DNA from 3 places in the Venatorbacter sp. C2-1 genome. Region 3 is predicted to be linked to each of the others. Evidence: predicted binding sites of a transcription regulator. Region 3 holds the regulator's gene; each other region holds the start of a gene.
What was found. The regulator sigma-54, encoded in region 3, starts transcription at its own class of promoters, with help from an activator protein. The targets are predictions, from matches to a motif close to TGGCACNNNNNTTGCTNT.
Positions count from the first base shown of each region.

Region 1: MT343_RS15535 (ammonium transporter) is a predicted target of sigma-54. The motif match lies at 4,242-4,259, and genes of this name have one in related genera.
Region 2: MT343_RS06345 (putative urea ABC transporter substrate-binding protein) is a predicted target of sigma-54. The motif match lies at 3,998-4,015, and genes of this name have one in related genera.

Region 1 covers NZ_CP094879.1:3,459,469-3,469,885, forward strand. Annotated here, with positions in the region: gene MT343_RS15515 (thiolase family protein) at 1-314, shown strand, start outside; gene purU (formyltetrahydrofolate deformylase) at 427-1,278, opposite strand; gene MT343_RS15525 (hypothetical protein) at 1,399-2,175, shown strand; gene MT343_RS15530 (hypothetical protein) at 2,183-2,848, opposite strand; gene MT343_RS15535 (ammonium transporter) at 2,865-4,166, opposite strand; gene MT343_RS15540 (CBS domain-containing protein) at 4,431-5,045, shown strand; gene ppnN (nucleotide 5'-monophosphate nucleosidase PpnN) at 5,072-6,433, shown strand; gene MT343_RS15550 (hypothetical protein) at 6,477-8,225, opposite strand; gene MT343_RS15555 (PhoX family protein) at 8,285-10,282, opposite strand; gene MT343_RS15560 (OmpA/MotB family protein) at 10,403-10,417, opposite strand, start outside.
Region 2 covers NZ_CP094879.1:1,406,982-1,417,398, forward strand. Annotated here, with positions in the region: gene MT343_RS06335 (hypothetical protein) at 1-348, shown strand, start outside; gene metG (methionine--tRNA ligase) at 437-2,545, opposite strand; gene MT343_RS06345 (putative urea ABC transporter substrate-binding protein) at 2,685-3,746, opposite strand; guanidine-I (ykkC/yxkD leader) riboswitch at 3,830-3,944, opposite strand; gene MT343_RS06350 (LysR family transcriptional regulator) at 4,303-5,211, opposite strand; gene MT343_RS06355 (nitroreductase family protein) at 5,359-6,003, shown strand; gene MT343_RS06360 (DMT family transporter) at 6,073-7,080, opposite strand; gene MT343_RS06365 (pirin family protein) at 7,203-7,901, shown strand; gene MT343_RS06370 (sulfite exporter TauE/SafE family protein) at 7,971-8,738, shown strand; gene MT343_RS06375 (glycine cleavage system protein R) at 8,793-9,305, opposite strand; gene alaC (alanine transaminase) at 9,482-10,417, shown strand, end outside.
Region 3 covers NZ_CP094879.1:655,122-665,538, forward strand. Annotated here, with positions in the region: gene rapZ (RNase adapter RapZ) at 1-588, opposite strand, end outside; gene ptsN (PTS IIA-like nitrogen regulatory protein PtsN) at 622-1,086, opposite strand; gene hpf (ribosome hibernation-promoting factor, HPF/YfiA family) at 1,090-1,392, opposite strand; gene MT343_RS02890 (RNA polymerase factor sigma-54) at 1,425-2,924, opposite strand; gene lptB (LPS export ABC transporter ATP-binding protein) at 3,053-3,778, opposite strand; gene lptA (lipopolysaccharide transport periplasmic protein LptA) at 3,775-4,356, opposite strand; gene lptC (LPS export ABC transporter periplasmic protein LptC) at 4,343-4,906, opposite strand; gene MT343_RS02910 (KpsF/GutQ family sugar-phosphate isomerase) at 4,906-5,880, opposite strand; gene MT343_RS02915 (calcium/sodium antiporter) at 5,877-6,839, opposite strand; gene MT343_RS02920 (ABC transporter ATP-binding protein) at 7,025-7,837, shown strand; gene mlaE (lipid asymmetry maintenance ABC transporter permease subunit MlaE) at 7,837-8,631, shown strand; gene mlaD (outer membrane lipid asymmetry maintenance protein MlaD) at 8,634-9,095, shown strand; gene MT343_RS02935 (MlaC/ttg2D family ABC transporter substrate-binding protein) at 9,123-9,782, shown strand; gene MT343_RS02940 (STAS domain-containing protein) at 9,815-10,120, shown strand; gene MT343_RS02945 (BolA family protein) at 10,261-10,417, shown strand, end outside.

The DNA of each region.
Region 1 (10,417 bases), 1.5 Mb from region 3:
CCATCGCTCCGGTTGGTGCGATTGAGAAAGTTCTGGCCAAAGCCGGCTGGAATAAAGACGACGTGGATCTGTTTGAGATCAACGAAGCTTTCGCCATGGTTGCCATGATGCCAATCGATGAACTGAAGCTGGATATCAACAAAGTGAACATCTACGGCGGCGCCTGTGCTCAGGGCCACCCGGTTGGCTCTACCGGATCACGCCTGATCGTCACTCTGATGAACGCGCTGAAAAACACCGGCGGCAAAAAAGGTGTTGCCGCACTGTGTATCGGTGGTGGTGAAGCGACGGCGGTTGCTATCGAACTGATCTGATCCCAGACCAGTAACAGCACATAAAAAAACGGGAGCGACTGAAAAGCCGCTCCCGTTTTTTATGTCTGTAACCCGCCCATCCCTGAAGCGTTATCGAAGATGGCAGATAGCTTCAGAAGACGATGGTCTTGTTACCGTGCAACAACACCCTGTCTTCCAGATGGCTGCGCACACCGCGCGCCAGCACCATCTTCTCAACGTCTTTACCCAAGCGCACCATATCTTCCACGGTATCGTTATGGCTGATGCGGATCACGTCCTGATCGATAATCGGGCCGGCATCCAGCTCAGAGGTTACATAGTGACAGGTTGCACCAATCAGTTTCACCCCACGCTCTGCCGCCTGATGATAGGGTTTGGCGCCAACAAAAGACGGCAGGAAGCTGTGGTGAATATTGATTACCTGGCCGTGGTAACGCTCACAGAGTTCCGGCGGAATAATCTGCATATAGCGCGCAAGCACAATGGTATCGGCTTTGTGTTCTTCGACGATGGCGTTAACGCGGGCAAAGTGCTCAGCCTTATTCGCCGGATCAACCGGCACATGGAAGAACGGAATTCCGTGCCACTCAACCAGCGAGCGCAGAGTGTCGTGATTGGAAATAACGCAGGGGATATCACAGACCAGTTCTTTGCTGTGCCAGCGATGCAGCAGATCCACCAGACAGTGGCTTTCTTTGCTCGCCATCAGGATCACTTTCTTCGGCACGCCCGAGTCGTTCACCTGCCAGTCCATATCGAACTCTTCGGCAATCGGCGCAAACTCTGCTTTCAGCGTTGCCAGATCAAAGGGCAGTGAATCAGCACGGATGCAGTGACGCATAAAAAAGCGCCCGGTAACCGGGTCAGAATAATGGTTTGCCTCAACAATCCAGCCACCATGTCCGGAAAAGAACTGGCCAACTTTCGCTACAATGCCCACCCGGTCCGGACAGGAAATCGTTAATCGGTATACTCGTTCCATAGAAATCCACTACTGGCTCATACAGCTGCTACTCTGGCCCGAAAGGCTATTGCACCTGCGCGGGGGAAGTGATCAACTGAAGCCAACTAAAAAACAATAATAAGTATCGGAGAGACGCCTATGTTACTCCTTAGATCCCTGATTCTCACCCTGTTTGTCGGCTTTTCAGCCCAGGCGAGCAGCAATTCTCTGGAACAGAATGTTTTCGACCTCAGTGTCGGCGTCAAGACACTGCTGCTGCGTTACTACCACCTGCAGGCCGATGAAGGTAATCAGCAACTTCTGAACGAGCTGAACCGTTATCTGCTTGTCGTCGGCGAGCAACAGCAGAACGTCAGCAATGAGTTACGCAACCTCAAGCTCAATAATGACAGCAACCCTCAGCAGAGCGTCGACAGCCACTGGCAAAAGTTCCGCTCACTGATGCAGCAGAACATTCATGAAATTGAAGTGAATGACTTTCCTGAACTTCAGGTCGTGGCCATGATGCGTGATGCATCCAGTGCCATGATCAGCGAGCTGGAAAAAATCGGCGATGAATTACGCCAGAATGGCGAGTTCTCCGTTTCCGCTATAGAAGACTGGACCCGCAGCCAGAAGCGGCTGCTGCTGGGTATTACGGAACGCTATCTGGAACGTGCCGCATCCTCAATGGGTGCCCCCCTCAGCAATGGTCAGGATATCAACCAGCTCTGCCAGGAATTCTCCGCCGGGCTTAACAGTCTGAACAGTGCCGATCTGAATGCCTCAGCCCTCGCCTCACTGCAGCGCATACGCAGCCAATGGTTGTTTATAGAAAAATCCGCCACAAATGTCGAAGCCAAACTAGTCCCCTTTCTGGTAATGCGTTACACCAGCACCATGGTTGACCAGCTGAGCCGCATTGCCGCCAGCTGACTCTGGTTTATTTTTCCAGAAGCTGGCGCGGGTCTGTGGCAGCATTCCGGTTAACCTCCGCTGCCGACCGTATACTCAGGCTTAAAATCCGGTCGGCATCCACCGGTCCCAGACATTCACAAACGCCGATATAAATAAAATTCAGCAAGCGTTTTAAATCAACAAGAGCTGAATCACCAAGCACCAGGGGATGCTTGTCATCCCCCCACAGATTAAATGAGTAAGCCAGTTCCTGCGAAATACTGTGACGCAAGGATTGCTCCATTGCATAGCGCTTAACAACCCTTGCCGTATCCGAGCGCAGCTGACCAAACAATGTCGTCAGTACCACCTCATAAACATCCGTCCAATCCTGCGCCGGAAACAACTCCATTTCATCCAGACTGCCACTGCGCTGCTGAGCAGACTGATATTTCAGCATTTCATCCATAGGGTCTGGCTTTAACCGGGCCCCGTCATCCATCAGAATACCGATTAATTGCCGGTATAACTGAGAACGGTTATTTGCGACTTCCGGGATATCTTTACAGTCAGACAGAAAACCATTCAATTCAAACTGTGATTTCTGCGCATAATGATTCTGCCAGCGCCACATGGCACGCCATAATCCATCTCCTTGCAGGGTTTCCTGCAGAACCGTAAATACCGCCCGTCTTTTTGCTTCGATCGTCATTGTCATTATCGGCTACTCATGATTCACGATGATAAGTAACGTTCTGATGAAACTCCGGATAACCCACTTCATCATGCTCGGTAAAATCAAGACCCTGTTGTTCATGCTGGGTACTCGCACGCAAACCGATCACGCGATCAATCAGGAAAAACAGAATAAGCGATAACGGAAAGGCCCAGAAAAACGCCGAGAAAATGCCCACTAACTGCACCGCAATCTGCGATAAATCAAACATATTATCTTTCAGGAAAAGCCCTGCAGCCAGTGTCCCCCATGCCCCGGCAAAGCCATGCACAGGAATAGCACCCACCACATCATCCAGACGACGGCGTTCAAGCCAGGCTGCCCCATAAACCGATATCGCTCCGGCAATAAGACCAGTAAGTGCAGCGAACTCAGGTGCCATTGATGCACAACCTGCCGTAATTCCGACCAAACCGGCAATGCTGCCGTTAATTGTTGAAGTTAACAGCACCGGACGTCTGGTTATACGGCTGAACAGCAAGGCTCCCGTTGCACCAGCCGCCGCGGCCAACTGAGTATTGAGTACAATCAGACCGATTTCCGGACTGGCCGCCAGCGTACTGCCACCGTTAAAACCAAACCAACCCAGCCACAGAATAAAACCACCCAAAGCGACCAGCGAAAGATTATGGCCCGGAATACTTCGCGCAGCACCGGTGGTGCGATCAAAACGTCCGGTACGTGCCCCCAGAACGATAATGCCAGCTAATGCGCACCAGGCCCCCACGGAATGAACAACTGTCGAACCGGCAAAATCGATAAAACCCAGCTTAGCCAGCCAGCCTGAACCACCGTACATACCACCCCATACCCAGCTGCCAAATACCGGATAAATAAATGCAGTAATTACACAGGTGGCGATCAGGTAGGCATCGTATTTTGTCCGTTCCGCCATAGCTCCGCTGCAGATAGTTACGGCTGTTGCGGCAAACATAATCTGGAATAACAGCACGGTATAATCCCAGGATTGGCTTTCTGCTGAAGTATTAAAAAGCGCAAAATGACTGGCACCAAAAAAGCCGGTAAAATTTTCACCAAACATCAGGCCATAACCAACCAGCCAGAAAATAAGGCTGCCAAGACACACGTCCATATAGTTTTTCATCATCACGTTAACGGCATTTTTTGCCCGTGACATGCCACTTTCCAATAAAGCAAAACCCGCCTGCATAAAGAACACGAGAGCAGCAGCCATGACTACCCACAATGTGTTGATACTCAGCTCAACCGATGTTTCTCCTGCCATAACAGGAACACTCAGAGTGCTTAATACTGTCCACATAATCCATTTCATAACATTACCTGTTAACTGCCGGGACGGAGTTTAAAAACGCTCTACTGCTTCGCACGTTCTCACCTGAATTGGTTATCAGCAAAGGCTGTGCCAGATAAAAACAGATACGATTCGCCCCAGATCCGGAACAGGCCATCACAACAGAAGCACTCCCGGCACCACGAAAGTGCATATCCATTCTGAAGCGCACCAGCTTCAGGCTGACAGAACAACAAGCGCACTGCTATATTGCAGAGAAGGAACTTCAGGCAATGGTCAAAAGCAATGTCATTAATCGTGTTCGACATGGGCATCCGGGTTGAAACCCCTTTGCGGCCAGATAAAAACCGGATAAAAGCCACCGCAGCATCGTCTGCAGTGCAAAAGGTCAGGCCCGGGGATTCTCAGTCTCCAGCGGAGCGGCAGGCTCAGCAGGTACTGGAGCATTATGCGCATCCGCAAAAAACACCGGATTCAATCGCCTTTGCAGCCGATATCATGCATACACCGGTTCTCACCCTGACACCGGACGATACCGTTCAGGATGGCTGGAATAAGCTGGCAGAGAGTGGCTATCACCACCTGCCTGTCGTTGACCAAGAAAATAAAGTCCTGGCGATCATCTCTGATCGCGATCTGATGCATGCTTTAATGCAACAAAACATCCGGCCGGGGAACAGTGAAGATATATGGGAAAATAATATCCTGAATTACGCTATTCACCCGGTAATTTGCGTGATGAAAAATGCCGACATCCGACAGACCAGTAACATTCTTTTTGAATACAACATCGGTGCCCTGCCCGTTATCGATGACAATCAAATCCTTTGCGGCATTATTACCCGCACCGATATTCTGAAACTACTCCGGCATTACGGCCCAATGGAACTCTGGGCGTAGATATCATACGGAGGTAAGGAGAAACCATGACAAAACACTATGAGCTGATTCACCCTAAAACCCATCTGCGCGTTTTATCACGTTATGAAATACAGCAATTACGGGAAGTCGGAAGTGAAATTCATGAACTGGTACGGCGTTGCTGCTATGCCGTACTCAGCGCTGGCAGTCAGTCAGATAACTATCTCGAACTAAAGGAAGAATTCCGCAACTTTAATATTCAGGTTCAGCAGGAAGACCGCGGTATTGTTCTCAGTCTGAAAAACCCTCCACAGAGTGCGTTTGTCGATGGCGAAATTATCCGTGGTGTGCGGGAGCAATTATTCTCTGTTTTGCGTGATGTACTCTATGCACAGGAATCGATTCTTAAGGCGCATCGTTTTGATCTGAATAATGGCGACGACATTACCAATGCAGTGTTTCACTTACTGCGTAACGCCAACGTACTGAAACCGGATCGGTTACCGAACCTGGCGATCTGCTGGGGAGGCCATTCGATTCCGCGCAATGAATACCAATACACAAAAGATGTTGGTTATCAGCTCGGACTACGCGGCTTAGATGTCGGCACAGGCTGCGGCCCGGGTGCAATGAAAGGTCCAATGAAAGGTTGCGCTATTGGCCATGCCAAACAGCATAACCGCGATGGCCGCTATATCGGTATTACTGAACCGGGCATTATTGCGACCGAAGCCCCGAACCCGATTGTGAATGAACTGGTGATTCTGCCGGATATTGAAAAACGTCTTGAAGCTTTTATCCGTCTTGCCCATGGCATTGTAATTTTTCCGGGAGGGCCTGGTACGGCCGAAGAACTTCTGTATTTACTCGGCGTACTGTCACACCCGGACAATCAGCAAATTCCGTTTCCGATTGTGATTACCGGCCCAAGCGAAACAGAGGATTATCTGCGCGCCATTGATCGTTTTATTGGCACAGCGCTTGGAGCCACAGCCCAGCAGCGTTATCAGATTATTATCCAGGATGCAGAAGCAGTTGCGCGGGCTATGAAAGCTGGGATCGCCGAGGTTGAACAGTATCGTCAGTCCAGCAACGATGCTTATTTCTTCAACTGGGCTCTGACCATTGCCGAAGATTTTCAGCTACCGTTCGATCCGACCCATGAAGCCATGAGCAACCTGTGCCTGAGCAAATCACTGCCTGGCCATGAACTGGCTGCTAATCTGCGCCGGGCCTTTTCCGGTATTGTTGCCGGTAATGTGAAGGAAGTGGGGATAACCCGCGTACAGGAGCATGGGCCGTATCAGATACAGGGAGATAAAAGTATTCTGGAAGGCATGGATGTGCTGTTAACCGCGATGGTAAAACATGGTCGAATGAAGATCAGCGGCGACTATACGCCCTGCTATGAAATCGTGGCCCGCTAAAGAAACAAAAGAAAGCGGCTGGTGATCAGCCGCTTTCTAGCACTCAGTAATAACTGAGAATATCTTTAATACCGGTATCCTGCTCAGCCTCGACCGTTTTATGTACCGTTGTTACCGGTTTAATCACGGCGTCACGTCCCAGTCTGTAGCTTTGCTCTTTTACCACAACCTGATATGCCTTATTCAGCATCAGAGCGCGCTCTGCGCCCGGCAGCAATAAATGACTGATATCCTGCGATAACTTTGAGAATTCCTGAACTTTAGGGCTGCGGTCAGAATTAAAAAACTTATTCAGTACCTCTTCATTATCACGGAATTCATTACCGGTTGGATTATGTTCAAGATAATAAGCATATTCTCCACGGCCATCCTCACGTAAAGGGTCTGCTATACCTTCAAGTCCTTTTTCCAGCCAGTGATACCAGCCATCACGGAAACTGCCATGATCGAATTTACGGGCAAATGAAATAGTAGTGTCATTGGAGGAGCCGATATAACCATGACACCCGGTACAGAAATACGTTTCTTCATAGGTTTGCGGCCGCAACTGACCAGCATCATCTTCAATAAACCCCTGGTACGTCCATCCCTGCGCAACGGTTAATCCGGACTCCATATCCCCCAGCGCCACTTTCGTGCGGGATGGAAAGTCGTGACGCTCTTTGATTTCGTCATCAACAATCCCCCGTAACTGGTAATAGTTCCTCCAGGAGTTCTTTTTCGAATAGCGTACTTCTTTCATACGCTTAGCCATTTTCACTTTGCCATCCGCCACATCAAGATAACGTACGGTATGTAGAAATTCGGTGCCTTCCGGGTACAAACGCGCCGCCAGATGCACGATACCTTGTTCCTGTAATGCTTTGGCTTTTCCGACATAACTCATCAGGCGATTTTCTTTTGGCATCCAATCATACTTTACATGCTGAGCTATCGACAGAACGCCATTTTTATCCAGATCGACGCCGTAAGCATTTTCATCAACGGCAGTAATCGGGATGTCTTTTTCTTTAATCAGTGCTTCAACAATAGCGAGATTAACAGCGTAAGTAACAGGATCGAATTGTCCATCACTGTTTTTACGGAATGCTTCAGGCAGACGAATCATGACATCATCCGTCGAACCATTGGTTGGCATAAAGGTTCCCAGAAAAGGGTAATAGGCAAAGACACGCCAGCCGGTATATTCACCGGCAGGTGAAATATCAAATCCCTGTGCATTAAAGGAGAAATAAGCATCCGGTATATAGCCATCCCATTGGCCGTTTTGGTTCCGGTCCCATTCTGCTGGTGGGTTTGCCAATTTGGCTGACAGAATAATTCCGCCATTATCAGAGAAATAGTTGTCCTGCCTGACGTAAGAAAGTATTTCCTGATCTGACACCTTAGCAATGGCTTCTGTACGGTCTTTAAACAGGTTATCCCAATTATTTTTCAGGCCGGTTTCAGGAAAATTATAAGCAGTCTGAACATCAGTATCATTGAGATAGTTTGGCCGTTTGCTTTCTGTATGACAGGCATAGCAAGGATTCTGGATGCCCTGATCGGATACCGGGTCGGTATAACACTGGGGCGGAATATAAGGCACAGGATTTATAGTAGTATCATCCGTTATATCAACCACCGTTCCGAACGAATAACCGGAGGCAACCGGATTCACTTTGCTGGCTGTCGGTATATTTTGTGCCGTCCCGGCCTCAGGCGCGCTGGAATGATCACTTTCAGAGGCGGTGAAGCACCCGGACAATACCGAGGACAACATAGCAACAATAAACAGAGGGTATGCTTTCATAAATCTACCAGAAACAAAAAGGGGCAGCCGTAGCTGCCCCTGATCTTAAGCGCCGAATATTACTGTACGTTTACAGCCGGGAAAGGCCCAACGTAACCGGTGTAAGCACGGGCTTCACCAGCACCAGTATTTTTATCTTTGTCAGACTCGCCATAAGGGTGCTGAACAACAGTGGTCAGGTAAGACCAGCCATTGATGTTCGGGTACCAGTATGGAGAGGTGGTTTCTGAGCCATATGGAGTGGTCAGAATACGGGTCAGTTTTTCAGTAGCAAAGTCATACGCCCAGATAGCATCATTCTGGTGAGTAGAACCTGCATCTTCACCAATAACCAGCATGTCGTAGCCCGAGATATAGGTAACGTTATCTGGCTCGGCAATACCATCAATATGGCAGCTGTTCTTGGCTTCAAAACCAGCAACCTGTGGATCAGAAGCAGTAACCGGGCGACCAGCAACCAGACCATACATATTGCGGGCGACATAGTTGGAGCCGATTACTGAATCCGGGCCCAGATCCATCTGATAAACCGCACCACACTTGTTCTCAGCATCCAGCTGCATATGGTCAGGACCACCAACATCACCAGAAGTACCAGCCAGCATAGCTTTGGTAACGTTAGACATGCCTACGTACATTTTATGACGCTTGCTGTCGTAGGTAATACCTTCTTCCTTACGGAATTCTGTGGTTGCACCCAGCATTGCGGCATAACGACGGGTTTCCAGACGTGAAGCCACTTTCTCCATACCGGCTTTAACTTTCAGACATTCCTGACCGACACCGTTAGCACTGATAGAAGTAAAACCAGCACTACATGCATTCGCAACAGGAGCTTCAGATTCAAAGATATCGTTGAAGGTCACTTTCGTTTTACCGTTAGTACCATGCACGTAATCGCTGATTTCAGTATTGGTAGCGTGACCCAGGCTGATCCAGGTCAGATCCGCTGCACCAACACCGGTAGAATCTGTCTGATTCCATTTAGCAGCATAAGTAGTACCAGCACTCAGATCACCGGCAGTATCAGCCACAAACATATACAGACCAACGTTAGTACCGTCATCAGTCATATAGGCTGTTTTTGAATCAGGCATAACGTAAGACAATTCAAACGCCAGACGACCCATGGCATAGTGTTTTTCTGTAGTGACAGCAGCATTTTCTGCAACTGTTACTTCAATATTCCAGCCGTAGAAATATGGGTTCCATTCGGTCGCATCGGCATAGTAATCGAGCATCGAAGCAGAGTAGCCATTAGCAGCCGCTTCAACGCTTGTTGGCTGTGATTTCGCATCTGGCTCATATTCTTCTGATGCCAGGTGAGTAGTCCACGGAGTAACAGAACCTGCACAGTGAACCCAGCCACCGTCAACACCAGACTGATCAATCTGAGTTAAATTGGTAACACTCAGCTTGCCATTGTCTTTATTCTGATCCAGTTCCAGCAGGAACATCGCACCAGGACGGTCTTCAAACTGGGAAACAGAATACAGCTTATTGCCGATTGGCAGCAGGGAAGTAAATTCGTTGGAATCAGAAATACGTGTGGAACCGTCATCTTCTTTCAGTACGGTACCGGCTTTGTCTACCAGCTGGCCAAAGGCAACACCGCTGATAACATCACCAGAGCGTGCGAATACATTATATTCGCCGCCATAAATTTTGCCGTTTACGATAGCCTGAGAAACGGATACTTCACGTTTTTCTGCATCAGTGGCGGGAGCATTGACACCAACAAATTTCATAAATGCCGGGCTGCCGTTATTACCGTCCTGACCATTGCTACCGTCCTGACCGTTACAAACCTGTTGAGTGCTGTCTACCTCAGCATCATCCAGCACGCCATTGCGGTTATCATCGATACCACTTTCAACTGTAATACCACCATTGGCACAAGTTTCGTTCGCCGCAAAAACGGTGGAACGGGTAACGGAAGATGAAGATTTTGGAGTGTTATTATCTTTGTTATTGTTATCACCACCACAGGCAGCCAGAGTGGCTGCAGAAGCAACGATCATCGCCTGAAACAAGCGCTTCTTTTGAAAAAGTTCCATAGTCATCTCTCTCTAAGACTATCTGATTAGGAGTTATTTCCTGAGGCGCTAGGCTAGTAGAGAAAAATGACAGTAAGCGTGCAGTTTTATGACAGATATACGACAGTTTTATTGCAGCTATCAGTAACGTCTGAC
Region 2 (10,417 bases), 750 kb from region 3:
GGGCTTGCGAAAGAAGATGCCGTATATTTAAAAGCAGATTCAGAGCGTGATCATGGTATTTTTCAGGGGCTTGATGAGAAGCTTTATATTAATGCGGTTAATGGTGTTTCTATCGGTGGTTTTTTTAACGGTTATTATGAAAGTGCTTATATTGAACCTGGCTTGACTGAGATTGACGTAGGGTTTTATCAGGGGAAGGTTAAATCTGAACGCTGTGTGAAGTTCTTAGCCGAAAAGGGTAAGTCTTACATTGTTCGAAAGAAGCGCGAGGCATGGAGTATTAACTTTTGGGTTGAGCTGGAAAACGATATTAATACGAATGTTGTTAATCTTCCCTGTGGTGAATAGTGTGGCGGGCATATTAAACCGGGTTTAACGCTAGAGTCGCTCAATAAAAAGCCGGGGTAAAAACCCCGGCTTTTCTGTTTCTGCTTTTTTACATCACCCGCATACCCGGCTGGGCGCCGTCGTGTGGTTCGAGCAGGAAGATATCTTCGCCGCCCGGGCCTGCGGCCAGTACCATGCCTTCGGACATGCCGAATTTCATTTTACGTGGCGCCAGGTTGGCAACCATCACGGTCAGCTTGCCGTTCAGGTCTTCCGGGTTGTAGGCCGATTTAATACCGGAGAATACGTTGCGGGTTTCGCCGTTGCCGATATCCAGCGTCAGCTGCAGCAGTTTTTCTGCACCTTCAACATGCTCGGCTTTAACGATACGGGCAATACGCAGGTCGACTTTAGCGAAATCCGGAAACTCGATGGTGTCGGCAATCACTTCATTACCGTCTTCACGCAATTCGGGGCCTTTATTTTTTGCTTTTTTATCGGCCTTTTTCGCAGCGGTTTTATCGGCGCTGTTATCCGCCGCCGGTGCTTCGCCGTTTTCTTTGGCCAATTCTGTTTTGGTTTCTTCCAGAATGGCGGTTACTTTATCCATTTCAGCACGGGCCAGCATCGGCTGGAATTTATTGATTTTGTGGCTCAGCAGAATCTCGCGGCGTGCTTCCCAGTCAAGGCTTTCCAGATTCAGGAATGCTTTGGTTTTGTCGGCAATTTCCGGCAGTACTGGTGCCAGATAAGTCACCAGCTGACGGAACAGGTTAAGCGCCACGGAACATACGTCCTGCACTTCCTGCTGGCGACCTTCTTCTTTATTCATCGCCCACGGGGCTTTTTCCTGAATATATTCGTTGGCGCGGTCGGCCAGCGCCATGATGTCTTTCATCGCGCGGCCAAATTCGCGTTTTTCGTAATGGCTGGCAATCTGGTCGCCGGCATCAATAAATTGCTGCAGCATTTCCGGTTCAGCGCAGGTCGCGCTCAGTTCGCCGGACGCTTTGGCAATAAAGTTGCCGGTACGTGAGGCAATGTTCACCAGTTTGTTGACCAGATCGGCGTTTACGCGCTGCACGAAATCTTCCAGATTTAAATCGAAATCATCGACGCTGGAGCTGAGTTTGGCTGCAAAGTAGTAACGCAGATAGGTCGGGTTTAAATGATTCAGGAAAGTACGCGCTTTAATAAAGGTACCGCGCGACTTCGACATTTTAGAACCGTTCACGGTCACGAAACCGTGGGCATTGACCGCTGTTGGTGTACGGTATTCTGCAGCGCTCAGCATGGAAGGCCAGAACAGCGCATGGAAGTTAATAATGTCTTTACCGATAAAATGGTACAGCTCGGTGGTGGAATCTTTTTTCCAGTACTCGTTAAAGTCGAGGTCACCGCGCTTGTCACACAGGTTTTTAAAGCTGGCCATATAGCCGATAGGGGCATCCAGCCAGACGTAGAAAAACTTGTTCGGTGCATCCGGAATTTCGAAGCCGAAATACGGCGCATCACGGGAGATATCCCACTCCTGCAGGCCGGAATCCAGCCACTCGGCCAGTTTGTTGGCCACTTCATCCTGCAGGGTGCCGGAACGGGTCCACTGCTGCAGAAACTCCTGGAAGTCCGGCAGTTTGAAGAAGTAGTGTTCAGATTCTTTTTCGACCGGGGTGGCACCGGAAATAACCGAGAACGGGTTTTTCAGCTCAGCCGGGGTGTAGGTTGCACCGCAGGCTTCACAGTTATCGCCGTACTGGTCGGCGGCACCACACTTAGGGCACTCGCCTTTGATATAACGGTCGGCCAGAAACAGCTCTTTAACCGGATCGTACAGCTGCTTGATGCTGCGGATGGCGATATGGCCTTTGTCACGGCAGGCTTTGTAGATTTCTTCTGACAGCAGGCGGTTTTCTTCGCTGTGGGTGCTGTGGAAGTTGTCGAACGCAATCTGGAAACCGGCGAAATCCGCTTCGTGCTCGGCTTTTACCCGCGCAATCTGCTCTTCCGGGCTGATACCTTCTTTTTCGGCGCGCAGCATGATGGCGGTGCCGTGGGCGTCGTCGGCGCAAACATAGTGGCATTCGTTGCCACGCAGTTTCTGGAACCGAACCCAGATATCAGTCTGAATGTATTCCAGCAGGTGGCCGAGGTGAATGGAACCATTGGCATAGGGCAGGGCGCTGGTGACGAGGATTTTGCGGGGATTCTGTGCGGTCATGACAATTCGCTACGGGTTATTCAAAGAAAGGGCAGCATTGTAGCGATTTTTGCCGCTGGCCGCGATGGCTGCGGTACGGCTTAAAAGCGCTGCGGCAGCAAACTCTGCCGCGCAGCGCCAGATACTCAATGGCCGGGCATCACAGCTTTCCTTCAGCCGCCATCTTCATATAGCTGTCGGTAAAGCGCAGCTTCACATTACCTTTATCGCCAAAGGTTTTGCCGTTCGGGAAGGCCATGCCGATAAAGCCGGCATCGGCGGCACCATCACCCAGCAGGCCGTGGTCGAAGGAGAATTTCGCCACGTATTCCATGGTTTTTGGCAGCTCGGCGCTATTCACAAATTCCACAGCTTTTTGTGCGTCGTAGAACATTTTGGTGGCGGCCAGCTGGGCATCGTAACCGGCAAGGTCGGTGCCTGAGGCTTCGGCCATCATGCTGCGTGCTTTTTTACCTTCGGCGTCGTCTTTCGCCATGATGCTCATGGTTTCGTACCAGGCGCCGGTCAGGGCTTTGGCGAAGGCGGGGTTAGCGGCCAGGGTTTCGCTGTTGACCATGGTGGTGTCGATAATTTCACCCGGAATCTGTGAGGAGTTAAACACGGCGGTTGCGTTTGGCTGCGCCAGAATCTCGCTTACCAGCGGGTTCCAGGTCACCACGGCTTTAACATCACCGGTGCCATAAGCCGCCACCATATCGGCGTCGGAGGTGTTGATCACCGAGACGTCTTTTTCGCTCATGCCCACGCTTTCCAGACCGCGTGCCAGCAGATAATGGGAAACCGACAGCTCCACCAGATTCACCGGCAGGCCTTTGATGTCTTTCAGGCTTGTACCTTCTTTCAGGATCACGGCGTCGTTGCCGTTGGAGAAGTCACCGACGATTAAGGCGGTGGTGTCGACGCCGCTGGCGGCCGGAATGGTCAGGGCATCCATATTGGTCATTACGCAGGCGTCGAATTCACCGGCGGTAAACTGGTTGATGGATTCAACGTAATCGTTGATCTGCACCACTTCGATTTCGATGCCGTATTTATCGGCCCATTTTTTTACGATGCCGGCTTTGTCGGCGTAATCCCACGGCATCCAGCCAACGTAGATAGACCAGGCCAGACGGAAACTGTCTTTGGCCTGAGCGTGTAATGGGGTCAGGGCGGCCAGGGTGACCAGGCTGGCAGTGAGCAGACGTTTTAACGCGTTCATAGGACTTCCTCTTTGATATCCACATAAATCAGACGGCAGGAGAACTCAGCGCGAAACGGCCAGATGCTGGCATTCGCGTGTGGGTCTCCCGGGCTTTTGTCCCGCCGTGTAACCTGCGCTGTGAATACGCTGAGGTCGGTTGCTCTCGGACCAGACGTTCTTTTTCAGCAAAGAACCGGAACCCTAGCCACCTATTTCTGTGAATCCCAACCGGATTCGGTTGCCGAGTATCTCCTGTTACTGATCAGGGTTCAGCAAGGGCTGTACCAGTTTTGCCGGAGCCTGAAAATTGCAGTATCCGGCAGGCTGGCGAGTGTTAAGTTGCTGATTTTGCTGTCAGTTGCACCCCAAAAGGGTGCACAGATGATTAGCTGAACAGATGGTCGCTGCATTCTGGGGCGCTTATCTTGTTTCCGCTTTATGTGCGGCTTTGCAGCCCTTGCCGGTATTAGCCAGGGTGTTGGCCAGGGTATTGGCCTTTATTCGGTTTCTGTCGTGTGCGCCGCTTTGCAGCTCTTGCCGGTACTAGCCAGGGGGTTGGCCAGGGTATTGGCCTTTATTCGGTTTCTGTTCTGTGTGCCGCTTTGCAGCCGGTGTCGGTGTTGGCTAGCAGGCGGGCGAGGGCGCGGGTGGCGGGGCCGGCGCTTTCTTCATGGGCCATTACCAGATAGAGGTCGACGTAGCGCCGCGCATCCTGAGCAAAGGGAATCACCTGCAAGGCCCCGCTTTTAAGATCGTCGGCAATCAGCAGCTCCGGCAGCCAGGCAAAGCCCAGACCACGGCGGACAATATTCACCCTTGTGCTGGTATGGGTCACGGTCCAGCGCTGATGGGCACCGAGCCAGCCACCTTCGCTGCGGCGTTTACGGCTGCTGTCGCGCAGCACGACCTGCCGGTGAGCGGTAAGGTCATCGTAGGTGACCTCGCGTCCCAGATGCTGCAACGGATGCTGCGGGCTGGTAACCGGCAGAAAGCAGGAGCGGTGTACGTGCTCGCCGTTCCAGCCGCTGGGCAGTTGCGGGGTAATCAGAATATCGATGCTGTCTTCGAGCAGCATTTCGTTACCGCCGCTGAGTACAAACTCTTCCAGCTCCAGGCGCGTATCGGGGTACTCGGCCGAGAAGGCTTCAAACACATCAAACAGCACATCGTTGGGGTAGATGGTGTCGATGGCAGCACGCACAACAGGCTCGACGCCCTGATTAAGCGAGCTGGCAACCTGATCGATATTCTCTGCCTGATCGAGCAGCTGTTCGGCACGTTGTAACAGAATACGGCCGTGTTCGGTCAGTACCGCTTTGCGCCCTTCCACTTCCAAAAGTTGTACGCCCAGTTGCTCCTGCAGCTTGTGCACACCATAGCTGATGGTCGACTGACTCTTGAAGATGGCCTCAGCTGCCTGGGCGTAGCCGCCATGGTCAACCACCGCTTTAAACATGCGCCACTGTTCGAGGGTTGTTTTCATTGAAATGCCTTTTCGTAAATATCGAAAGCTATGCGTTAAATTATGAGATTTTTAATCGAATAAAGCGAACTTAAACTGCACTCATTGCTTAACAGCCTTAACAACACAACGAATACCCGAACCGATACCCGATTTAAGGATGCCGCCATGAACGTATTTGATGCCCTGAGCCAGCGTACTTCTGTGAACTACTTTGATACCGAACGTGCCATCAGCACGGCGGAAGTACTGGAGCTGCTGGATTACGCCCAGCATGCACCAACGGCCTTTAACATTCAGCATACCCGCTATCTGGTGGTGACCGATCAGGCGGCGAGAGAAACCTTAAAAGACATCGCCTACGGTCAGCAGAAAGTGGCCGATGCTCCGGTGGTTATTCTGGTGCTGGCCGACGAACAGGGCCATGAACGTATGCCGGATATCGCCCAGCGCGGTGTCGATGCCGGTATCTATAACGAAGGCGTGCGCGACTACTTTGTCAGCGCAGTAAATGGTGCCTACGGCGATAACAAAGCTGCGGCCCACGATGAAGCACTGCGCTCGGCCAGTATGGCGACCATGAACCTGATGACGGCCGCGGCCGGTAAGGGTATGGCCACCGGGCCGATGATCGGCTTCGATACCGCGAAAGCGAAAGAGGTGTTCAACATTGGCGAACGCTACAGCGTTGCCATGATGGTGACCCTGGGTTACGCCAAAGAAGGTAACTGGCCACGTAAGCCGCGTCTGGCGGCGAGCGAAGTCACTGTTCTGGATGGTCGTCCGGGTAAGCTGCACGATCTGAGTAATTAATTGCTAAACAAGTTGGGAAAAGCGGGCCGGGAAAAGCGGACCGGAAATAAAGCGGGCAGAGCGCCCGCTTCAGCGTTTCAGCCAGCGCCGCAGAGCACTCCAGCGATTGGCCAGCAGCGCCAGCAGAATCAGGGTGCAGCCGAGAATCTGCGCCGTTTCCATCCGTTCGGTAAACCAGAAGGCGGCGATGATGGCGGTCCAGACCGGCTCCAGCACCATAATCACTGCGGCATGGCTGGGTGACGCCAGGCCCTGAGCATAGGTCTGCAGCAGAAAGCGTGCGGCGGTGCCAACAGTCACACTCAGAATCAGCCACAGCCACATGGTTGGGGTAAAAGTATCGGGCCAGTCTTCAAACATGGCCGACAGGGTAAAAGACACAACGCCGACCAGCACCAGCTGGATAGCGCTCAGGGCCAGTGCCGAAATACGCGCCGCGGCACGGCCGTTGAGAATAAAGGTGAGTGACAGCAGCAGGGCGGCGGCAAAGAAAAACAGCTGGCCGGGGTCAGGGTTAAAGCTATGACGTAACGACAGCAGTGCCAGACCGCCGATGGCCAGCGGCAGGGCAACCCAGATACTTTTCGCCGGACGTTCGCGAAACAGCACCCAGCTGATAAAAGGCACCAGCACCACCGCAAGGCTGGTAATAAAGGCACCTTCTCCCAGGGTATGAGCATTAAACAGCCCCATGATCCAGAAGCTCATGGCGGCACCGAAAAACAGGCCGACCAATGCCGAGGCGCGCCATTCGTGGGCCTGTAAGGCCGCCAGCGCACGGCGGCCGGGAATCGCCAGCAGCAGACCGGCGGCGCTAAAGCGGCAGGCCATAAACAGCAGCGGCGGAAATTCGTTTAACGCCTCTTTGGAAAACATCCAGCTGACCGCAGCCAGCAGGGTAACGCCAAGCAGAATCAGGTCGGCACGCAACAGCTGGGCGTGATGCAGATCGTCTGTGGATACGGATTCGGAAGTTGAAGACACAATAAACCACTGGCCCGCAGGGCAGTAACGCAGACCGGTAAGCACCGGGTGCAGTGAAAAAGGCGTAGCAAAAAAAGCGCAGCAGTATTTCACAGCCTCCCGTGGAAGTCTGTGGGGGTTTTACTGTTGCATTGAAAAAGAGCGTTGCATAGTCCGGATTAATGAAGAGTTTTGTCAATAATTTTTGTGAAGCGTTTTAACGAGGAGATCAGCACATGTTAATCTTACGCGCAGCCAATGAACGCGGCCGGGCCAATTTTGGCTGGCTGAACAGCTCGCATACGTTTTCTTTTGGCCAGTATTACGACCCCAAACATATGGGGGTGTCTGCTTTACGGGTAATCAACGATGACCGGGTTGCCCCGGGCGCAGGCTTCGATACCCACGGCCACCGCAATATGGAAATCATCAGCTATGTGCTGAACGGCACCATTGCCCACCGTGACTCGATGGGCAACGTTGAGCATTTGCCGGCCGGTGAGTTCCAGCTGATGTCGGCGGGCAGCGGTGTGATGCACAGCGAATTTAATCCGGCGACAGACCAGCCGCTGCATTTTCTGCAGATCTGGATTCAGCCCAATGAGCAGAATACCGAACCGGGTTATCAGCAGAAGCGCTTTCCCCGCCAGCAGGCCATTCAGCCGGTGATTACGCCGGACGGACGCGACGGCACGCTGAGTATCCGCCAGGATGCACAGTTGCTGCACGTGCGCCTGACCGCAGAAAACGCAGAACAGATACTGAACCCGGCGCGTCGCTATTATGTGCATGCCATTAACGGCCCGCTGCAACTGCAGGCCGGCGATAACACGCTGATATTAAATGCCGGTGACGGCGTGAGTATCAGCAATGAACAGGCGCTGACCTTCAGCGCCGACAGCAAGGCGGAGGCCCTGTTGTTTGATTTACCTTAAGCAGGCAACGCCTGCTGCCGGAGCCGGATATGAGGGTACAGAGACGGCTTCGTCTGACGGGATAGTTTTGTGGATCTGACCTTTGTTGCGATTGCCGTACTCGGCGTGTTGTTAACCGGCATTGCCAAATCCGGTTTTGGTGGTGGTATCGGCGTGGTGGCGGTGCCAATGATGGCGCCTTTTATCGGCGGCGAGCAGGCCATCGGTATTCTGCTGCCGATTCTGCTGCTGATGGACATCATGACCCTGCGTGTCTATCGCCGTTACCTGTCGTTCGCGCTGGTGAAACCCCTGCTGCCCGGTATTCTGCTGGGCATCACGGCGGGCACCTTATTGCTGGGCGTGGTCAGCGAACGTGGCGTACAGGCGCTGATTGGTCTGATCGGTTTCTGGGTACTGGCGCAGAAACGCTGGCCCTGGCTGGCTGGCCGGCGCATGGCGGCAGCCAGTGAAGAACAACCGGCGCAGGCATCGGCGTTGCAGGGTGGTTTGCTGGGCAGTATTGCCGGTCTGGGCAGTACCCTGGCCCACGCCGGAGCGGCACCGCTGCAGGCATATTTTTTACTGGGCAAGCTCAATAAAGAATCTTTCCTGGCGCAGATTACCCTCGCGATCGGTCTGATGAACGCGATCAAATTATTGCCATACGGCATGCTGGGGCTGCTGAATTTTGATATCGGCTGGTTAACCGTGATTCTGGTGCCGGTGGCCTTTGCCGGTGTCTATCTTGGTCGCTGGTTAAGCAAACGCATGGACGGTGATGTGTTTTTTAAAGTGATGATGTGGCTGCTGGCGGGTAACTCAGCCTGGCTGCTGGGACAGGCCGTTATTGGCTGATGCTTGTTATACCGGCCGTGCTGCAGCGCTATGCAGCACGGCTCGCGGCAGGAATTAATCCAGACGGATTTCCACCATCAGGTCATTGGAAATAGCTTCCAGTGCACTGGCCAGAATATCGGTATCAAAACTGTGTGGCACGCGCAGCAAGGCTTCGGCGCGGAACAGTGGCACCGCAGACATTTCGGCGGTGCCGCAGTCGGTGGTTAATTCCAGTACGTTCACGCCCATTTTTGCCAGTGCCTGAGACACTTCTTTGACGATGCCCGGACGGTCGTTGCCGACCAGATTCAGGGTCAGGTCGAGGCTGTCGTTTTCTTCGCTGTCGCTGCCGGTTTCGGCGTTTACCAGAATACCGCGTGAGCTGAGCGAGCTTAATTCGGCAATCAGGCTGTTGCTTTGTTCAGCCGGAATAGATACCCGCAAAATCCCGGCAAATTTTCCTGCCATATGCGCCATACGGCTTTCCAGCCAGTTACCGCCATTGCGGGCGATGGTGGCTGACAGTTGTTCAACAATTCCGGGTTTGTCGTCGGCAATAACGGTTAATACAAGAAAGTTTGCCATTGCTTTTCCTTATGTTTTTTTCTGCAATCAGGTTGTCGTTCTGACACTAACACAGCTTTATGCGATTTACCGCACGTACTGTGCTGGTCAAATTCCTGCCGACTGATCGTTGTTCCCCAGCGGTTGATACAGTAGCCTTGAAGCCCCTTTAATTACCTGAGAATCAGGACACCGTTATGGATACTAACTTCCCGCGCATTAAGCGCCTGCCTCCTTATGTCTTCAATGTGATTGGCGAAATGAAGATGGCGGCACGAGCGGCGGGGGAGGACATCGTCGATATGTCGATGGGTAACCCGGATCAGGACACACCAAAACACATTGTCGATAAGCTGGTGGAAACCGCCAGCCGTGGTGGTACCCATCGTTACAGCCAGTCGAAGGGTATTCCGCGTCTGCGTCGCGCCATGGCCAGCTGGTACAAGCGCAAATTCAATGTTGATCTCGATCCGGAAACCGAGGTGATTACTACCATCGGTTCTAAGGAAGGCCTGGCGCATCTGGCGCTGGCCACTCTGGGGCCGGGCGATAACGTGCTGGTGCCGAATCCGTCTTATCCGATTCACCCTTATGGTTTTGTCATTGCCGGCGCCGATATCCGCCATGTGCCGATGACGCCGGATGTGAATTTCTTTGAAGAGCTGGAAAAAGCCATCAAAACCACCTGGCCACGGCCGAAGATGCTGGTGCTGAATTTTCCCGGCAACCCGACCGCCGAATGTGTCGATTTAGCCTTCTTTGAGAAGGTGGTGGCGATGTGCAAAGAGCATGAAATCTGGGTGGTGCAGGATCTGGCCTATGCCGATATCGTGTTCGACGGTTATCAGCCGCCGTCCATTCTGCAGGTGGAAGGAGCGAAAGACATTGCGGTGGAGTTTTACTCACTGTCGAAGAGCTACAACATGCCGGGCTGGCGGGTTGGCTTCTGCTGTGGCAATAAAGATCTGATTTATGCTCTGGCAAGGATTAAGTCCTACCTCGATTATGGTACATTCACGCCTATTCAGGTGGCAGCGATTGCGGCACTGGAAGGTGATCAGACGGTGGTGAGCGATATCTGCGAGATGTACCGCAGCCGCCGGGATGTACTCTGCAAGGGGCTGAATGATCTG
Region 3 (10,417 bases):
CGGGTCCCAGTAAGGGTTGGGCAGGTTGCGGACATCGAATACATAATCGGCATCAATCGGGATGCCATGCTTGAAGCCGAAAGATTCAAACAGAATGGCGATGTCGGTGCTGGTTTTATCCGCCACCCGCAATTTAATCAGGCTGCGCAGCTCATGCACAGACATGCTGGTGGTATCCAGCGTCAGATCGGCAAGGTTGGCGATAGGCTCCAGCAGCAGGCGCTCTTTATCGATGGCTTCGGCCAGAGATGTGCTTTTACTGGTTAGTGGGTGCTTACGCCGGGTGGAGCTGAAGCGCTGCAGCAGCACTTCTTCGCTGGCGTCGAGATAGACGACATCCAGCTGGTATTCTTCGCTGGGTAGCTGGTGCAGTACATCGTGGATATTGTCGAAGGCATGGGGCAGGTTGCGGGCGTCAACACTGACGGCGACTTTGGCCAGTTTTTCTTCGCTTTCGGTCTGGCGGGCCAGCGCTGGCAACAAAGCGACCGGCAGGTTATCAATGCAGTAGAAGCCCAGATCTTCCAGTACGTGCAGAGCACTGGATTTTCCTGAGCCGGACCGGCCGCTGATCACCACTAAACGCATTGCTGTGCTCCTCCATTGCCCGTTGGGCTGATGTCAGCCCGGTTGTCCGCTCAGCGCCCGCTGATAAAACCGTTGCGCATCCGGCGCTTTGCGCAGTGCCTCGCGGTAGGCCGGCTCGCTGAAGTTGCGTGCCAGCATCGCCAGAACCTGCAGGTGCTGTTCAGTAGCTTCTTCGGGAACCAGCAGAGCAAACACCAGATCGACCGGCTTGCGGTCAATGGCGTCGTAATCCACCGGCTCCACCAGACGCAGCAGTACGCCCATCGCCTGGTCGCACTGCTTCAGCCGGCAGTGGGGAATGGCAATACCTTCGCCAATCCCGGTGCTGCCGAGGCGTTCACGGCTGAGTAATCGCTCGTAAATATCGTCGGCAGAGCTGTCGCTGAGTTGTTCTGCGATAAAACCTGCCAGGTACTCCAGTAATTTCTTTTTACTGGAAACCGGAGCATCTATCAGACTGCGTTCCGGTGTGAGGATATCCTCGATGCGAATGTCCATTAATCAGCCTTGTCCGTGTTGCCGCGCCACCAGTTTTTCTTTGTGTTTCAGTACCTGACGGTCGAGCTTGTCGGTCATCTGATCGATTGCAGCATACATATCATCGTGCTCAGCGCTGGCGTGCAGGTCGGCACCGCTGACGTGAATAGTCGCTTCAGCAATCATGCGCTCTTTAATAACGGTCAGGGTTACCTGGCCGTTGGTAATGTTGTCAAAGTGGCGTCCCAGCTTGGACATTTTTTCGTCTACGTACGCTTGCAGAGATTCGGTAACGTCAACGTGGTGACCGCTGATATTAATCTTCATGTCCAGACTCCTTGTTGCTGGCTTGTTGTTTTTTAAATCAATTGTTTACGTTCGTTCGAAGGCGGAATCATCATAGCCTCACGGTATTTGGCTACCGTGCGCCGTGCCACCTGAATGCCTTTTTCACCCAACACTGCGGCGATTTTGTTGTCGCTCAGCGGTTTGCGGGCATTTTCTTCAGCAATCAGTTTTTTAATCATGGCACGGATTGCGGTGGAGGAACATTCGCCGCCGCCATCGGTACTGACATGGCTGGAGAAAAAGTACTTCAGCTCGAAGATTCCGCGTGGCGTGTGCATGTATTTCTGGGTGGTTACCCGGGAAATGGTGGATTCATGCATACCAACGGCTTCGGCAATATCGTGCAGCACCAGCGGCTTCATTGCTTCTTCGCCCTGTTCGAAGAATTCAATCTGATATTCGACGATTTTGGTGGCTACTTTCAGCAGGGTTTCGTTGCGGCTTTGCAGACTTTTGATAAACCAGCGCGCTTCCTGCAGGTGGTCGCGCAAGAAGGCGTTGTCGGTGCTGTTATCGGAACGGCGTACCAGTGAGGCGTAATCGGCGTTAACGCGCAGCTTGGGGGCGATATCCGGATTCAGCTCAACCCGCCATTCGTCGCGGATATTGCGTACCAGCACATCGGGCACCACATATTCGGCCTGCTCGGCGCTGATGCCGGCACCTGGTTTGGGATTCAGTTCTTTAATCAGCCGCAGTACGGCTTTGAGGTCGTCTTCGCGCAATTTGGTTTTGCGCATCAGGGTCGGATAATCCTTGCTGCCGAGCAGTTCGATGTAATCGCGGATGACCATTTTGGCTTCGTTCAGCCAGGGCGTATCGGGTGGCAGTTGCTGCAGTTGCAGCAACAGGCATTCACGCAGGTCGCGGGCAAAAGCACCGGCCGGATCAAACTGCTGCAGGCGGTGGAGGACGGCCATGACTTCGTCTTCTTCGACGTCCAGAGCCGGGTCCATGCTTTCCAGAATGTCTTCGACGGTGGTGTGCAGATAGCCGTCGTCATCCACGCCGTCGATCAGCATCAGGGCGATCTCGCGGTCGGTATCTGACATCGGGGTCAAATTGAGTTGCCACAGCAGATGATCCTGCAGATCTTCGGTGCTGGCGTGGCGCGAGTCGTAATCGAAATCGTCGTCGATGGCGTTACTGCTGCTGCCGGAGGCAACGCTGGCGGTGGTCTGGTAAGTATCTTCCCACTGACTGTCGACCGGCAGGTCGTCGGGCAATTGCTCCTGCGACCACTGTTCATCCAGTTCCGGAGTGTCGTTGTGGCTGTCGTCCTGACTGCTGACTTCGTGGCTGCTGCTGGTGTCGTGATCGCTGTTGCGGGACAGATCGGGCAGGTCATCGTGCTCGTGTTCTTCTACTTCGAGCATCGGGTTGGAATCGAGGGCTTCCTGAATCTCCTGCTGCAGATCGAGGGTAGACAGCTGAAGCAGGCGGATGGCTTGTTGCAACTGAGGGGTCATGGTCAGGTGCTGACCCATCTTTAACTGAAGAGACGCTTTCATAAAAGTTCAGTAATCACTCAGTATCGGCATAGTCTGTGCATTATACGCCAAGCGGTAAACCTTGGAATCTTTTGTGCATCTTCCTTTGCTTTGGATCATCAGCCACTTCCCTGCAGCAGGGCTTGCCATCACAGGCGGAAATCCTCACCCAGGTACACTTTGCGTACCTGCTCGCTGGCCAATACCTGTTCAGCGGTGCCTTCGGCGATGATATGGCCACCCCCGACAATATAGGCTTTCTCACAGATAGCCAGAGTTTCCCTTACGTTGTGGTCCGTAATGAGTACGCCGATGCCACGTGCCTTGAGTTGTCGGATGATGTCCATGATGTCAGCTACAGAAATCGGGTCAACCCCGGCGAACGGCTCATCAAGCAGAATAAAGGACGGCTCAGCCGCCAGCGCGCGGGCAATCTCGACCCGGCGTCGTTCACCACCGGATAAGGCCATGCCCAGACTGCTGCGGATATGCTGAATATGAAACTCATTCAGCAGCTCTTCCAGTTTTTCCAGACGCTGTGCACGGTTGAGGTCTTTGCGGGTTTCGAGAATGGCGAGAATATTATCGGCCACACTTAATTTGCGGAAAATGGAGGCTTCCTGCGGCAGATAGCCAATGCCTTTCTGCGCCCGGCCGTGCATCGGCAGATGACTGATGTCTTCGTCGTCAATTTTGATGCGGCCTTTATCGGCCTGCACCAAATTCACAATCATGTAGAAACAGGTGGTCTTACCGGCCCCGTTGGGTCCCAGCAGGCCAACGATCTGACCGCTTTGCACAGACATGGATACATCTTTTACCACTTCCCGGCCGTTATAGCTTTTCGCCAGGTTTTCGGCTTTCAGGGTCTTCATGGCTGTTCCTGTACTGGCTTGCTGTTATCGGTGGCAGATTCTGCCGGAGCCTGTGGCTGAATTACGACTTTGATTCGTTGTTTTTCGCCATTACCACCAGTCTGGCCGGAGGTACTGGTGCCGCCGCTGGCGCTGACGGTTTCTTTGGTCATGTCATAGAGGATGCGCTCACCACTGAACAGGTTGCCGTCCTGCTGCAGTTGAGCATTGCCCTGAATGTTGACTTCACGTTGCCGGGCAAAGTAATCAATGCGCTGGCCGTGTGCTTTGGTCAGGGGTTTTCCCGGATTGATCTGTTGCTGATAGCGTGCCGGTTTTTTCGCTGTCCCTTCGGCAACGGCTTTTTCCAGTGTGCTATCGGTGCGGATAATCAGCAGGCGCTCCGATTCGATGCGCAGGGTTCCCTGGGTCAGAATCACATTGCCTTCATAAATAACAACGCCAGCCTTGCGGTCGAGCTCAGCGTGGTCAGAGAGAATGACCATTTCCTGCTGCCAGTCGTCGGGTAAGGCATAAGCAGAGGCTGCGCTGCACAGGACAAACAGGCCGGCCAGAAAACGATGATTATTGCGGAACATAGCGGCTATCCACCTGTGATTTGAATTCCATGCGCTGACGCGCGATATCCAGTGTCATACCGGTTGCATTGATATGTGTTTGCGGGCTTGTAATGGTTACCGGCTGATCAGTCTCGGCCAGTTGCTGGCGGCTGTGGTAGGTCAGGATACTGGTTTCGATCAGAATATCGTCCGCAGCGTCGGCCGGATCGAGCGGCCGGATTTCGACCTGGCCTATAAGGCGCAGCGACTGCTCGTTATCCTGTAGTGTTCCTTCGCGGGCATTGACCTGCCAGGTCTGGCCATCATCATCGTCTGACATCAGCAGCGGCCCGGTAAAGAGGGTGCTTTTCGTCTGCGGATAATGGGTTGAGCGTGCTGCAACAAAGGTTTGCTGTAATTCGCCATTACTGTCGTACTGGCGGTTGTACAGGCCTTCGCCATAGTAATCCGGTTCATGATTCTGCAGCTCACTCAGGGGGGGCGTCTGCTCCTGGGTGTAGCGATCCACTGCCAGCAGAGCCAGACCAAAGATCAGGGTCAGCAGTAACAGCAGATAACGCTTGCGCATCAGATTACGCCCGCGCGCAGCAGATCGTGCATATTGATGACGCCAACCGTGTCGTCGCCATTTTTAACGACCAGGGCGTTGATTTTGTTGTCTTCCATCAGCTTCAGCGCTTCGGCAGCGAGGGTACCTGGCGTGGTGGTTTTGCCACCGACGGTCATCACATCGGCCATGGTGGCGGTATGGATATCAACTCCGTGATCAATGGCACGACGCAGGTCACCGTCGGTGAAAATACCGGTCAGCTTGCCGTTATCCTGCACGGTGGTCATGCCCAGACCTTTGGAGGTTACAACCAGCAGGGCTTCAGACAGCGTGGCGGAAGGGGAAACCACCGGAATCTGATCGCCACTGTGCATGATGTCTTCCACTTTCAACAGCAGGCGGCGGCCAAGTGAGCCGCCCGGATGAGAGAAGGCAAAATCTTCGGCGGTAAAACCACGGGCTTCCAGCAAGGCAACGGCCAGCGCATCACCCATCACCAGCGCGCAGGTGGTGGAAGAGGTTGGTGCCAGATTCAGCGGACAGGCTTCCTGATTCACTCCGGTATTTAAGTGGGCGTTAGCGGCACGGCCGAGGGTAGATTCCGGATTACCGGTCATGCTGATCAGGGCGGTGCCGAGGCGTTTAAGCAGGGGGAGCAGACTGGTAACTTCACCGGTTTCACCGGAGTTGGACAGAGCGATAACCACATCCGATGGCTGAATCATGCCCATGTCGCCATGGCTGGCTTCACCCGGATGCACAAAAAAAGCCGGGGTGCCGGTGCTGGCCAGGGTTGCAGCCATTTTATTGCCGATATGGCCGGATTTACCCATGCCGGTAACAACAACACGTCCTTTGCAGTTCAGAACCAGCTGACAGGCGGTGGCGAAATCGCCGGTAAGACGACCTTCCAACTGTGCAATGGCCTCCTGTTCCAGTTTGATGGTACGGCGGGCGGATTGCAGAAAATCAAAATTCATATCAGTGGTCATGAGTCAGCCATATAAAACAGAGATACCAGATAGCCAGCGTAGCTGGTGGTCAGGAACAGACCGGCGAAACGTCCGAGAGTGCCCTTACGATAACTGATTAAAAACAGAACCAACAGGGCGAGGGTCAGCGCCATCATCACGGCATAGTCACGGTACAGTGCCAGCGGATCAACCACGGTTACTGCCAGCAGACCCGGGATTGGCATTACGGTCAGCAGGTTAAAAATGTTGGAGCCGATCACGTTACCGATGGCAATGTCATGGTGGCCTTTCAGGGCGCTGGCAACGGAGGCCGCCAGTTCCGGCAGGCTGGTGCCGATGGCGACAATGGTAAGGCCGATCACCAGATCACTGACACCATAGGCGCGGGCAATTTCGGTGGCGCCCCAGACCAGCAGTTTGGAACTGAACATCAGTGCGATCAGTCCGGCTACCAGCCAGAACACGGCAGTACGTATAGGGGTATTTTCGATTTCGGCGGCTTCGTCTTCATCGACAATGGCTTCGCCGGATTCGCTGGTATCAAGAAACATCAGGTACAACGCGACGGCCATGGAGCCAAATAAAATAATGGCGTCGGTCATATTCAGTTCGAGGTCGGCCAGTGTCAGGCCACCGATAATGCTGATCAGAATAAGCAGCGGCAGCTCTTTTTTCAGCAGTTTTTTCTGCAGCGGGATCGGACTGATCAGTGCGGTGATACCCAGTACCAGGGCAATGTTGGTGATGTTGGAGCCGAGTGCATTACCAATGGCCAGATTGCCGGCACCGTCGAGGGAAGCAACGGCAGAGACGAACATCTCCGGCGCGGAAGTTCCCATAGCAACGATGGTCAGGCCGACCAGTAAAGGAGACATGCCCAGGCGACGGGCAGAAGCAGCGGCGCCAATAACAAACTTGTCAGCGCTCCATACCAAAACAATAAGACCAGCAATAACGGCAGCATAAGCTGTGAGCATGGGGGCACCAGAGTTAATTATCAGCAGAAAATTCAGCGCGTCATTGTACCCAAGGTAATTCTGCACGCAATTGCAACTCAGCGTTTTATGAGGGGCTTATTACAATAGTTTACAGGCGTTGGTTCCGCCCGGACATTCCGCTATGCTAGCCCGACTATCCGTACCGAGTTAAAAGGACGACATTCATGTCCGTCAGTCAGCCCTACGTCTCTGTTCGTGGAATGAGCTTCAGCCGTGGTGACCGGCTGATTTATAACAATATGGATGTGGATTTTCCGCGTGGCAAAGTAACGGCCATTATGGGGCCAAGCGGAACCGGTAAAACCACACTGTTGCGTCTTATCGGCGGTCAGCTGTTACCGGACAGCGGCACTATTATGGTGGACGGACACAATGTACCGACTCTGCCGCGCAAAGAACTGTTTGATCTGCGCCGCAAAAAAATGGGCATGCTGTTTCAGACCGGTGCCCTGTTTACCGACCTTAATGTTTTCGACAACGTGGCCTTTCCGCTGCGTGTTCATACTGATTTACCTGAATCCATGATCCGCGACCTGGTGCTGATGAAGCTTGAAGCCGTTGGTCTGCGTGGTGCGCGTAATCTTTCTCCGGCAGAACTGTCCGGCGGCATGGCCAGACGCGTTGCTCTGGCACGCTCCATTGCCATGGACCCGGAAATTATTATGTACGATGAGCCTTTTACCGGTCTTGATCCGATCTCTATGGGCATGATCGTTAAACTGATCCGTGGTCTGAACGAAGCGCTGGGGCTGACCAGCCTGCTGGTGTCTCACGATGTTGAAGAGTCCTGCGCTATTGCTGATTACCTGTGTCTGTTGTCCGATGGCCGCGTGATTGGTTTTGGCACACCGGAAGAATTAATTAACGAAGGTAATGATGAAGTCCGCCAGTTTTTACGTGGTGAACCGGATGGTCCTGTGCCTTTCCATTACCCGGCGGACGATTACCGCAGCGATATTCTGGCGGGAGTGAATTAATGCTGGGCAAATTACTGGATCAATTACAGGCCGTTGGCCGCAGTGGTACCGCCGCCATCGAAGCCATTGGCCGTGGCACCTTATTGCTGAAAAATTCACTGTTCTGGGGTGGGCCGGGCAGTGCCGGATTTTATGATCTGCTGAAGCAGATTTATTCGGTTGGTGTGCGCTCCCTCATTATTATCGTCGTCGCCGGTTTTTTCGTCGGCATGGTGCTGGGCCTGCAGGGCTATAACATTCTGATCGACTTCGGCTCTGAGGCGGCACTGGGCACCATGGTGTCGCTGACGCTGCTGCGTGAGCTGGGGCCGGTGGTCACTGCCTTGTTATTTGCCGGTCGCGCCGGTTCGGCATTAACCGCCGAAATTGGCCTGATGAAAGCCACCGAGCAGTTATCCGCCATGGAAATGATGGGTGTCGATCCGTTTAAACGGGTGATCACACCGCGTCTGTGGGCCGGCATTATTTCCATGCCGATTCTGGCGCTGTTGTTTTCTACCGTTGGTATCTGGGGCGGTGCCTTTGTGGCGGTGGATATGCTGGGCATCGACGATGGTGCCTACTGGGGCAACATGCAGGCGTCGGTCGAATTTTATGAAGACGTGGTCAAGGGCATTATCAAATCGGTGGCATTTGGTGTGGTGGTGACCTGGATCGCGGTGTATCAGGGTTATGATTCGGTGCCGACTTCGGAAGGTATCGGTAAAGCAACGACTCAGACGGTGGTGATTTCCTCACTGGCGGTGCTGGGACTGGATTTTGTTTTGACAGCCGTCATGCTGGGAGGCGTTTAATCATGCGCATGCGTTATATCGAAATTACCGTCGGAGCCTTTATGGTGATGGGTATTGTGGCTCTGGTGCTGATGGCGTTCCGCGTCAGTGGCCTGTCACTGCAGGATGCCGGTGACACTTACACCATCAAAGCGCGTTTCGAGAATCTGGGTGGTCTGACTGAGCGCGCCAAGGTATCAATGTCGGGTGTCACCATTGGCCGGGTGACCAAAGTGTATCTCGACCCTGAATGGTATTCCGCCGTGGTGGAAATGGAGATCAGCAAATCCATGAGCACTCTCACCAAAGACACTTCGGCGGCTATTCTGACTGCGGGTCTGTTGGGTGAAAAATACATCGGTCTGACGGTCGGCGCGGAAGATGAATATCTGCAGACCGGTGACTGGATCGAAGACACTCAATCGGCGCTGGTACTGGAAGAACTGATCGGGCGCTTCCTGTTTAATAAGGCCGAAGAAGGTTAAACGATCTAGAGGTTAAAGGAGTTAGCCATGCGCTGGTTGCTGGTATTGCTGTCGTTAACGCTGGGCTCTGCCGGCCATGCTGCCGATTCCGGTGATCTGGCTGAGCAGGCTCATGAAGTGGTCAAGCGCACCACTGAAAAAGTGATGGCCTCCATCAATAAAAACCGCTCTATCTATGAAAGTGATAAGGCGCGTTTTTTTTGGGAACTGGAGGATGTGCTTGGCCCGATGGTCGACTTTCAGCGTCTGACCCGTCGCATCATGGGAAATTATTACCGCGAAGCGACACTGGAGCAGCGTAAGCGTTTTGCCAGTGCCTTTAAGCGCAGTCTGCTCAGTTCGTATGCCACCGGCCTGATCGAATTCGATGATTACGAGGTGCGTGTGCTGCCTCCCAAGACCGGCGTGGAAAATACGTTGCGTAATACGCTGGTTGATCTGGAAGTTGTGACGCCCAGTGGCAAAGTCTTTCCCATTACCCAGAGCATGTATTTTCACCATCGCGACCGTCGCTGGATGGCGCAGAACGTGATCGTCAATGGTATTAATGTGGGCAAACTGTTCGGCGAGCAGTTTGAGCAGATGGTGCAGGACAATGATAGTAATATCGGCGCCGCCATCGAAGACTGGATTGAAGCTCTGCAGGAGCAGGGCCGTAAGTTACGTAAAAAAGCCCCGGGTGCGTGACACCTGTTTCTGAGCGAGACTGAGGACCGACCATGAGCGTATCGCTGACCCGTATTGATGATAACCGTGCCGAGCTGGCTGGCAGTCTGCTGGCTACCACTGTGGTCAGCGTTCTGCCAGACGGGGAAAAGCTGATCCGTGCGGCAAAGGGGCAGTGGACGCTGAATATGGCCGCAGTCAATGAAGTATCCAGTGCCGGTGTTGCTTTACTGCTGGAGTGGCTGCGCTGTGCGACAGCGGCTGGCATCAATCTGCATATTGAGAATCTGCCCGAACACATGAAGCCTATTATCAGCATCAGCGATCTGGACTCGCTGTTTGAGCCCTTGCTGGCCTGAGTCCTGATACAGGTCCGCTGCCTGTGATCTGTTACCCGCTTTCATCTTTTCATTACATATTGCCGCCGCCATTTACTTCGCCCCGACACATAAATCCGCTATGATTGGGCGTTTTCCCCCAAGCTGAGTGGTGAAGCGGTATGTCCCCGGCGGAAATTCTGCAAATTCTGCAAACAGAATCCCCTGAAGTGAGCTGGCACGTTGATGGTGACGGCTACAAATATGAAGTTGAAGCAGTTGGTGATGTGTTTGATGGCCTGAATGCCGTTAAACGTCAGCAGTTTGTTTATCGTGTGC